3 regions of the Pseudoalteromonas sp. T1lg122 genome follow, and region 2 is predicted to be linked to each of the others. Evidence: predicted binding sites of a transcription regulator. Region 2 holds the regulator's gene; each other region holds the start of a gene.

Region 1 (3,285 bases), on a different contig from region 2:
CACGTTGTCTGGTTGCCCTGAAATACGCACTGACACTTCACCGTCTTGTGAAACAGTAATTGATTGCGCATCGTCTGGAACATTCATTTCCGGTTGCAAAGGAAAACCCGCGCCCGATGTTACAATGCGGCCATCTTCGTCAGTCGTGAATTGACCGTTACGCGAATAGGCAATGTTGCCATCCGGTAATTGTACTTCAAAAAAACCAGGGCCTGAAATCATCCAGTCCAGTGAATTTTCAGTGGTAAGCATGTTACCTTGTGAAAAGTTCTTTTGGTTGGCAACCACTTTGGCACCCGCACCAAGCATTAAGCCTGATGGCATTTCAGTGTCTTGTGACGAACGACCACCTGGTTGGTTGATGTTTTGATATAGTAAATCTTCAAATACGGCGCGGCTTTTTTTGTAACCGACCGTGCTGGCATTCGCGAGATTATTTGAGATCACCGAAATATCGGTTTGCTGGGCGTCAAGCCCGGTTTTACTGATCCATAATGCAGGATTCATAACTCTACCCTCTCAGTCATCTTAAACAATGCGTAACAGCTGATCTTGACGCTCATCGAGCTCTTCGGCTGTTTTCATCAATTTAACTTGTAATTCAAATTGGCGTTGATTGCTGATCATGTCGACCATTTCATGCACCGGGTTTACGTTTGACATTTCAAGCGTTCCCGATAGTACTTTCACATTTGGCGAAATATCACAAAAACCACACAGGTCATTGATCAGCATGTCTTCTTTTGGTCGAAATAAACCGTCATTACCTTTTTCAAGCTGAGTGTTATCAGCCTCAATCACTTTTAAGCGATCAACCACTTCTAAAAAGTTCGCTGGTGCACCTTGCGGGCGAACCTGAATAGCACCGTCTTCACTAAACTCAACTTTCTCGATAGGTAATGGCAGAATGATTGGACCACCTTCGCCAATTACTTGACGGCCATGGCTGGTGATCAACGCGCCATCTGGAGTAATGTTTAATGTGCCTGTTTTGGTGTATGCCTCATTGCCTGATGCATCTTGTACACTCAACCAACCACGGTCACTCATAGCAATATCAAGCTCACGGCCAGTTTCTACATAACCACCAGATTGCATGTTAGATCCTGGGCGTTCTTGCATTGCAAACACCCTCGATGGCAGACCTTCCCCGAAGGCTTGCATAGAGCGAGCTTGTGCAAAATCAGCTTTAAAGCCAGTGGTGTTAGCGTTCGCAAGATTGTTAGCCTTGAGCTCAAGACCGCGCAAACTTTGCTTAGCACCCGACATGGCAATGTAGACCATTTTGTCCATAACATTGACTCACTAAAAATACGATAACTAAGAAATGCAATAAAAGTGCCAAAGTAAAATTGACGCTGAAATAGGAGAGAAAAATGAGCTGCTAGAATGAAAAAAGGCTGCCAATAGAGGGAGCAGCCTTCGTGTCGGATTATGCTTAGAGCCGTTAAGATTAACGGATCTGTAGAATGTTTTGTTGTAGCGTTGAGTTAACCTCAAGCGCACGTGAGTTAGCTTGGAAGTTACGCTGCGCACTAATCAAATCAACAAGTTCATTCGTTAAGTTAACATTTGATTGCTCAAGTGCTGATGAGTTGATTGAACCTAAAGTACCTGAACCTGGTTCACCAGCAATTGGCTCACCTGACGTTAAACTCTTCTTCCAAGAAGTATTACCTACTTGCTGTAAACCTTGTGAGTTCGAAAAACGAACCATTGCAACTTGACCTAAGAACGAGGTATCACCATTACTATACGATGCAACAATTTTACCATCAGAGCCGATATCAATACCCGATAGACGACCTACCGTCGCACCGTCTTGCTCAAGTGCTTTCACTTCAAAGTTACTTGCATATTGAGTTGGTACTTTATTCGCTGTTGCCGCTTCATCACGCCAGTTCATTGTTACATCATCTGGGAAGCTCGCACCATTAGAAAGTAAATCAGATAGACCTGTTGCAGCACCGGCACCATTTGGTAGGGTTAAAGGATTAAAAGTTGTATCTGTATTTGCTACACCATCCGTGCTAAGTGGTAAACCGCTCGCATCAAATTGGAATGTAGTTAATGGAGTATAAGGTGTTGTTGTTTGCTCTACACCACTAGAGTCAAATGGCTTTTCATCAAGTGTTGCATACACTTCCCACTCATTCTCATTACCTGTAGTCGCTGAGTCAGTTTTCACAAAGAAGAATTGTAAAATATGTGGCTCACCTAATGAATCATATACAGTTGTCGACGTTGAACTGTTGTAAGTCGCACTTGTTTCAGGATCAAATGGTGTCACTGTTGGCGCAGAGGCACGCGAATCAAGGTTAAATGATGAGTAAACATTCGTCGTTGCACGCGGTGAACCTGAAGCATCAGGAATTTGTAGTGCAGATGAAGTACTTAAACTAACAGAGGTTGTATCACCGGTTGCTTCATCAACAGGGAAACCTTGTAAGTAATTGCCGCTCGCATCAACAATAAAGTTATCTTTATTAAGTTTGAACGCACCAGCACGCGTATAAGTAAAGTCTTGTGCACCTAAGTCATTAGCCATTGCGAAGTAACCTTCACCCGTAATCGCTAAATCTAAAGAGTTATTTGTGAATGATAACGAACCTTGGTGGAATTGCTGTGCCACCATGGTTGTTCTTACACCGTCACCATTTTTTGTTTTACCAGAGCTAAATACTGATGATGCGTACACATCAGCAAACTCTGCACGAGACTCTTTGAAGCCCGTAGTATTCACGTTCGCAATGTTATTTGCGGTAACGTCTAAATCTTTTTGCGCGGCTGCTAAACCTGTTAATGCAATATTGAAGCTCATAACTCACCTCTAACCTATCTCTTAGCCTAAGCTAACCCAAACCTTTTTTTACTTATGCGATTTCAGCTATATCAGTCAGCCTAACCGCACCCTCTTTTGTATTTACGATAATGCCGCTGCTACCATTGATATTGACACTTTCAATATTTTTAAAGGTCGCCATTGGCAGGCTGCTGTAGTCACCATTTACATAGCCTTCAGCACTGATGTCATACTCACCTTCAGGGAGTACATTGCCATCGTTATCTTTGCCATCCCACTCAAAACGCAGTGCACCTGCTGACTGAGAGCCTAAATCAATGGTGCGTACTAACTGGCCTGATGAATCTGTAATTCTCAGCGTCAGTGTTTCAACCGCTGTTTCTGCAACCACCGAGCCTTTTGCTGCATTTTCACCATCAAAATCAATGGTGTCAGATTCAAGCAGTGCTTGTTTTCCCACAAGTGTTGAAGCTTGTAATGCA
Region 2 (3,285 bases):
AATTATCAGATACGCTACGTACGAGTGAAGGCAGCAAATTCACTGGAATATTATCAACGCAATAATAGCCTAAGTCTTCAAGTACTCGTAAAGCGACCGATTTACCTGAGCCTGAGCGACCGCTGATAATGATTAATTCCATTTATGCCTCTGCTGATATGACCTGAAACAGTTGCTGATCGGTTGTAGCACTGCGTAACTGTTTACAAAATTCTTTATCTTTAAGTCTATCAGCAATTGTTGATAAGGTCTTTAGGTGAAGCTGACAGTCACCATCTGGTACGATGAGTGCCACAAATATATCAACCGGGCGGTTATCAATAGCATCAAAATTGATGGGTGATTCACTCACTATGATAAACGCATGGGGTTCATCGGCACCGCTCATTCGACCATGGGGAATAGCAATACCGCGACCGATGCCGGTGCTGCCTAGTTTTTCTCGGTTGAGCAAAGCATCTAGGATATCTTGTTGCGATAAATGAGGAAGCTGCTGGTGGGCCAGTTCGCTGATATATTCAAGAATTCTTTTTTTGCTATTAAAAAGGACCGCAGCTTTGCTGCAGTCCTGGTTAGTAAGTGAACTTAGTTTCATAATTTAATGTCGAGCTAATTTCTCTTTGTGTTTAATGACTTGGCGATCAAGCTTATCGATCAGTGAGTCAATGGCTGCGTACATATCTTGATGTTCTGTAGAAGCGAACAATTCGCCTCCGTTTACATGTAAAGTTGCTTCTGCTTTTTGGCTTAATTTTTCTACATCTAGAATGACATGAACATTATTTATATGGTCAAAATGCCTTTCTAGTTTCGCAAACTTGGTGTTTACATAGTCTCTTAATGAATCAGTGATTTCTACATGACGACCAGTTAAATTTAGTTGCATAAGCATTTTTCCTTCTATGTAAAACGTCTAAATCAAACTCTTGCGCTGATTAGACGGAGGTATTGCTAGAGACTCACGATATTTTGCAATTGTACGTCTAGCTACTTTAATTCCTTGCTCAGCCAATATATCTGCAATTTTACTATCACTCAATGGTTTAGCTGAGTTTTCTGCGGCCACTAACTTCTTGATTAAAGCGCGTATTGCCGTAGAAGAACACTCACCACCATTTTCGGTGCTGACATGGCTTGAGAAGAAATATTTCAACTCAAAAATACCCCTCGGGGTATGCATATATTTTTGCGTTGTTACACGTGAAATTGTCGATTCATGCATTTCGACCATTTCAGCAACATCATTTAGCACCATCGGCTTCATCGCTTCAGGGCCGTGCTCAAAGAAAGCTTGTTGTTGTTGAACGATACAGTTGGTTACTTTTAATAACGTATCGTTACGGCTTTCTAAGCTCTTAATAAACCACTTTGCTTCTTGTAAGTGAGAGCGAATAAATTGGCTGTCGCTACTCGATTTTACTGAGCGAGACATAGCCGCATATTGGCTGTTTACTCTAATCTTTGGCATACAATCTGGGTTTAACTCAACCACCCAGCGACCTTTTACTTTTTTCACTGATACATCAGGTATAACGTACTCAGACTCTTCGCGTACTATGCTATCCGCAGGCTTAGGATTTAAGCTGTGAATAAGCGTCATCACTTCTTTAAGCTCATTTTCTTTAAGCTTAGTCTTTTTCATCAAAGTGCGATAGTCGCGACTCGCTAATAATTCGATATGCTCAGATAAAACCATTTTAGTTTCAGCTAAATATGGTGTGCTAGCGTCAAATTGACGAAGCTGAATACACAGGCATTCTTGTAAACTGCGCGCGCCAATACCAACAGGATCGAATAATTGTATTCTTTTTAAGACCGCTTCAACTTCATCAAGTTCGATTTCTTCTTCATCGTTATTTTGATTAAAGCTTTCGACAATATCTTCACAGCTGATCGTTAAAATACCTGAGTCGTCTATGGCTTCTACTATGGCTACGGCAATCGCTTCGTCAGTTGGGCTAAATGGCGTGAGCTGTAATTGCCACATTAGGTATTCTTGTAGGGTTTCAGTTGATGCGCCTTGGTAAATAGACTCATCTTCAGGCATAGGTCCTGATGATGTTGATGGGGCAGCACTCATGTACTCGTCCCACGTGACGTCCATTGCTAAGTCATCACTTACGGTGTCTTTATTGAGGGCGTCACTGCTTTCTTGCTCGTATTCGCTAGGTGCTTCTTCTGCAGACGCGCTTAGTTGCATATCGTCAGATTCAGCTTTTTGCTCATTCTTACCGATACTTTCTTCGTTGTAATCAGCCTCTTCCACTTCAAGTAGGGGATTACTATCAAGCGCTTCTTGAATTTCTTGCTGGAGATCCAATGTACTGAGCTGCAACAAACGAATCGCTTGTTGCAGTTGTGGAGTCATTGTAAGTTGCTGGCCCATGCGCAGCTGTAATGATTGCCTCATGTATCCCTAACAATCCTTTTTAAGTTATCGATGACTGTGCTGTGACAGTTAAAAAATTATCGATTTATTGTCATTGTTATAAGTCTAGCAGATGCTCTAGTCGGTGGCGTAATGGTTACAGCCTGAATTGCTCGCCTAGATATACATCACGTACAGTTTGGTCAGCTAATACGTGCTCAGGTGTGCCTGATGCAATTAGCTCCCCATGAGAAACAATGTAGGCTTTTTCACAAACATCAAGGGTTTCTCTAACATTATGGTCAGTAATGAGTACCCCAATACCGCGGTTTTTTAGGTGCTCAATAATTTTCTTTATATCTAACACTGAAATTGGATCAACACCAGCAAAAGGCTCATCTAAAAGGATAAATTTAGGATTTGCGGCTAATGCGCGAGCAATTTCAACGCGGCGACGTTCGCCACCTGACAGCGCCATACCTTGGCTGTCACGGATATGTTGAATGCTAAATTCGTCGAGTAAGCTGTTTAGCGTTTCTTCGCGGGTGGTTTTATTTAGATCTTTACGGGTTTCTAAAATTGCCATCAAGTTTTGATAAACCGTCAACTTTCTAAAAATTGACGACTCTTGCGGCAGATAACCAATACCTAAACGTGCGCGGCTATGCATTGGTAAAAGCGTAATGTCGTTATCATCAATGCTGATTTTACCTTTGTCGCTAGGTACTAAGCCTACAATCATATAGAAGGTTGTCGTTTTACCTGCGCCATTTGGACCAAGTAAACCAACAATGCTGCCAGCTTCAACTTCAAGGCCTACATTTTTAACCACTTGGCGGCCTTTGTAGCTCTTAGCTAAAAGCTCTGCTTTTAATGTGCTCATGGTTGGCCTTTGTTATCTTTTTTGTTTTCAACTG
Region 3 (3,285 bases), on a different contig from region 2:
CGACGGATATTTGACAATGCTTCAACAGAGCGAGGAACCATGGTCGTTTCACCGTTTTCACCTACTTGTGGTACATAATCAACGGCAACTGACACACTGATGCGACGAATAACCCCTGTTTGCTGACGTTTATGTGAGATTGTTGTATCTAGCTCGTAGTTGCGTGTTGCTTCTTTATGCGAACGACTAGGATTTGTTGCTGAACCCGCACTGCCTTGGCCTGCAATTTCAGGAATATTAGAATTTACTGGCGGCTGATTTGTGAGTGCTCCTGGAATACCCACAGCAAGACCACCAATGTTATTTTCTTCGAATGTCGTTTCACTGCGCACAGCAGGTAGGTCTGGGTTATAACGTTTTTGTGTTTCTTCTACGGCGCTAAAATCCATATTTAAATCAACTTGCGCTGTATAGTTACCTAAGCCCACAACAGGAATAAGGATGCTGTCGATTTTATTTAAGTATTCTTCTTCACGTTTACGCTCAATTTCATATTCTTTGCGAGAGCGAGCAGCAAGTGAATTTTGTGAACCTGAGTTAAGTAAGCGACCATTTTGATCAGTCACAGTAACGCGCTCTGGCGATAGGCCTTGCACCGCTGATGCAACAATATCAACCACTGAGTCAATTTCTTCACCATCAAGTGTACGACCACGTTTTAAGGTCAATACAACAGTTGCTGAAGGTTGCTTTTCACGGCGAGCAAAGACGTTTTCTTTTGGAATAGCTAAAAGTACTTTGGCGCGAGTAACATTTTTTAGCTCTTCGATGGTACGCGCAAGCTGTTGCTCACGACCATGTTTTAAACGTTCACGTTCAAGGCGTTGGCTTACACCAAAACCCATATCTTGCATGATGATGTCAGTACCTGAGCTTGGCGCTTGCTCAAGGCCTTCACGAGCCATCAATAATTTAATGTTTTGGTATTCACCTTCTTCAACAGAGATGACATTACCATCAAGTTCGTAATCAATCTTTTGAGCGTCTAAAAAGTCCAGCGTTTGAATAAGCTCTTCCGTTGGCATTTTACCAAGCGGACGCATATCTGGCTGACGAGCCCAAATAATAATAAAAATTGCGATAGCCAAACAGATTGCCAAAGCAATCACTAAAGTAACCTGGCGTAAAACGTCTACACCGTTTAAGGCACTTAAGTAGCCTGACTTTTGCTCTTGATGATCATCGGTATCGTTTGAATCGATACCACCGCCGGCTAAGGCTAGATCAGTTGATTGATTAGATTGCGCCACAATAATTCTCCACTACCTAGTTAAACAGGCATGTTCATGATTTCTTTATAAGCTTCAACAAGCTTATTTCGAACCTGTACCGTTGCTTCAAAAGCGACTGATGACTTTTGCGAAGCAATCATAACGTCAGCAAGAGAAACACTGCGGTCGCCCATTTCCATTGCCGTTACTTTTTGTTTTGCTTCTTGTTGTAAGCCATTCACTGTATCAAGTGCATTGGTAAGTAAATCACCAAACTGTGCCGATGATGTTGGCTGAGTTTGTGTTGGTAAATTATTAATTGAGTTACTACGACCTGCTTCTAAGGCCATAGATTGCATTTCTTGAAATAATGCGCTGTTTTGAACTTTCATAATACTCTCTGACAATGCAGTTTACTTATGCACTGATAAAGCACAAATCATGCCACAAAATAAATCAATATATATCAATAATTTAACGTGTTTATTTTGTTTGTCAGAGTTTTGACAGCAAACAAGCTCACAAAAATGTGAGCTTGCTAAACTAACTTTTTGGTGGGAGTTTATGCAGGTAAGGCAATACCCAAGTCACGCATTTGCGCCAATTTATAACGTAACGTGCGCGGACTAATACCTAAGGTTTCTGCAACCTCTTTACGCTTACCATTACAGCGCGCTAAGGTTTCTAAAATAATACGATGCTCTTTGTCTTTAAGCTCGTCTTTGTAGTTACCCTGCTCACTCATTTGTGGCACAGTATCTAGATTAACGTCAACAGGCTGTTCTTGATAAGCCGGTGCATTGTGTGGTGGCGTAGCGACTGGTTTTATATCCACCGTGAGTAATTCTTCAATAAAGACATCATCTTGATGAATACTGTTACCATCACATAATATCAACGCACGTTGAATAACATTATCAAGCTCGCGCACATTACCCGGCCAAGCATGCGCTAGCAGCTTTTGCTTAGCTCCTTCGGTTAATAGCGCAATAGGCTCTTTACTTTTCAGGCAATGGCGCTCAATTAAATGCTCGGCCAATACAATAATATCACCCGGACGCTCTGCTAATGGTTTCCACATTAGCGGGAACACATTTAAGCGATAATATAAATCTTCTCTGAACAGATTCTCGCTCACCGCTTCTTTTAAGTCGCGGTTACTTGTAGCCAGTACGCGTACATCAAGCTCTATGGTTTTACGGCCACCTAAACGTTCTACTTCGCGCTCTTGCAGTACACGCAGTAATTTAGCTTGTAAGCCTAAATCCATCTCCGTAATTTCATCAAGTAAGATGGTACCACCTTGAGCTTGCTCAAATTTACCAGGACAGGCTTGAATAGCGCCAGTAAACGCCCCTTTTTCGTAACCGAATAAAGTTGCTTCAAGCATATTTTCAGGAATAGCAGCACAGTTAATAGCCACAAAGGGGGCATCGCTACGGTTTGATTTATCGTGGATAAAACGAGCCAACACTTCTTTACCTGACCCACTTGGGCCAAGCACCATAACACTGGCATCTGAGCGCGCTACTTTACTGGCAAGTTCTAATAACTTAATGCTCGATGGATCGGCAACAATTGGGCCATCGGTTTCTTTTTCCTTTTCAGGCAAATAACGACTCACCATGTTAAGAAGCACTTCTGGGGCAAACGGTTTTGCCATGTAATCAATCGCGCCTAAACGCATTGCCTCTACAGCATCATCAATGGTGGCATAGGCTGTCATCATTAATACTGGCAGCTCAGGATAATTAAGTTTAATGCTTCGTAACAGGTCAAGGCCGCTCATTGCGCCCATTTGCACGTCGCTAACAACCAATGAATAGCTATTTTGCTTAAGTAAGATCATCGCTTGTTCAGCGCTATCTGCAGCAACGCAATCAATACCCGACATTTCAAGGGTATCGATCAGTGCTTCTCGTAAGCCTGCGTCGTCTTCAACGACTAAAATAGAGTTAGTATTCATTTTGCCTCCGCTGACATTGGTTCTGCACTAATTGGCAAGATCAAACTAAAACATGCTCCCCCATGAGCATTATTAGTTACTTCAACCCGTCCTTGGTGCGCATTGGCG

What was found. The regulator sigma-54, encoded in region 2, starts transcription at its own class of promoters, with help from an activator protein. The targets are predictions, from matches to a motif close to GTTGGCACGNNNNTNGNNT.
Region 1: a site for sigma-54 is predicted at 1,328-1,346, ahead of C2M33_RS20185 (flagellar basal body rod protein FlgF). Genes of this name have one in related genera too.
Region 3: a site for sigma-54 is predicted at 1,642-1,660, ahead of fliE (flagellar hook-basal body complex protein FliE). Genes of this name have one in related genera too.

What each region holds. Positions count from the first base shown of each region.
Region 1 covers NZ_PQCG01000034.1:439,262-442,546, forward strand. Annotated here, with positions in the region: gene flgG (flagellar basal-body rod protein FlgG) at 1-507, opposite strand, end outside; gene C2M33_RS20185 (flagellar basal body rod protein FlgF) at 529-1,293, opposite strand; gene flgE (flagellar hook protein FlgE) at 1,454-2,821, opposite strand; gene C2M33_RS20195 (flagellar hook assembly protein FlgD) at 2,874-3,285, opposite strand, start outside.
Region 2 covers NZ_PQCG01000031.1:99,434-102,718, forward strand. Annotated here, with positions in the region: gene rapZ (RNase adapter RapZ) at 1-142, opposite strand, end outside; gene ptsN (PTS IIA-like nitrogen regulatory protein PtsN) at 143-595, opposite strand; gene hpf (ribosome hibernation promoting factor) at 599-886, opposite strand; gene C2M33_RS11290 (RNA polymerase factor sigma-54) at 914-2,410, opposite strand; gene lptB (LPS export ABC transporter ATP-binding protein) at 2,526-3,251, opposite strand; gene lptA (lipopolysaccharide transport periplasmic protein LptA) at 3,248-3,285, opposite strand, start outside.
Region 3 covers NZ_PQCG01000034.1:404,046-407,330, forward strand. Annotated here, with positions in the region: gene fliF (flagellar basal-body MS-ring/collar protein FliF) at 1-1,250, opposite strand, end outside; gene fliE (flagellar hook-basal body complex protein FliE) at 1,271-1,603, opposite strand; gene C2M33_RS20025 (sigma-54-dependent transcriptional regulator) at 1,774-3,177, opposite strand; gene C2M33_RS20030 (sensor histidine kinase) at 3,174-3,285, opposite strand, start outside.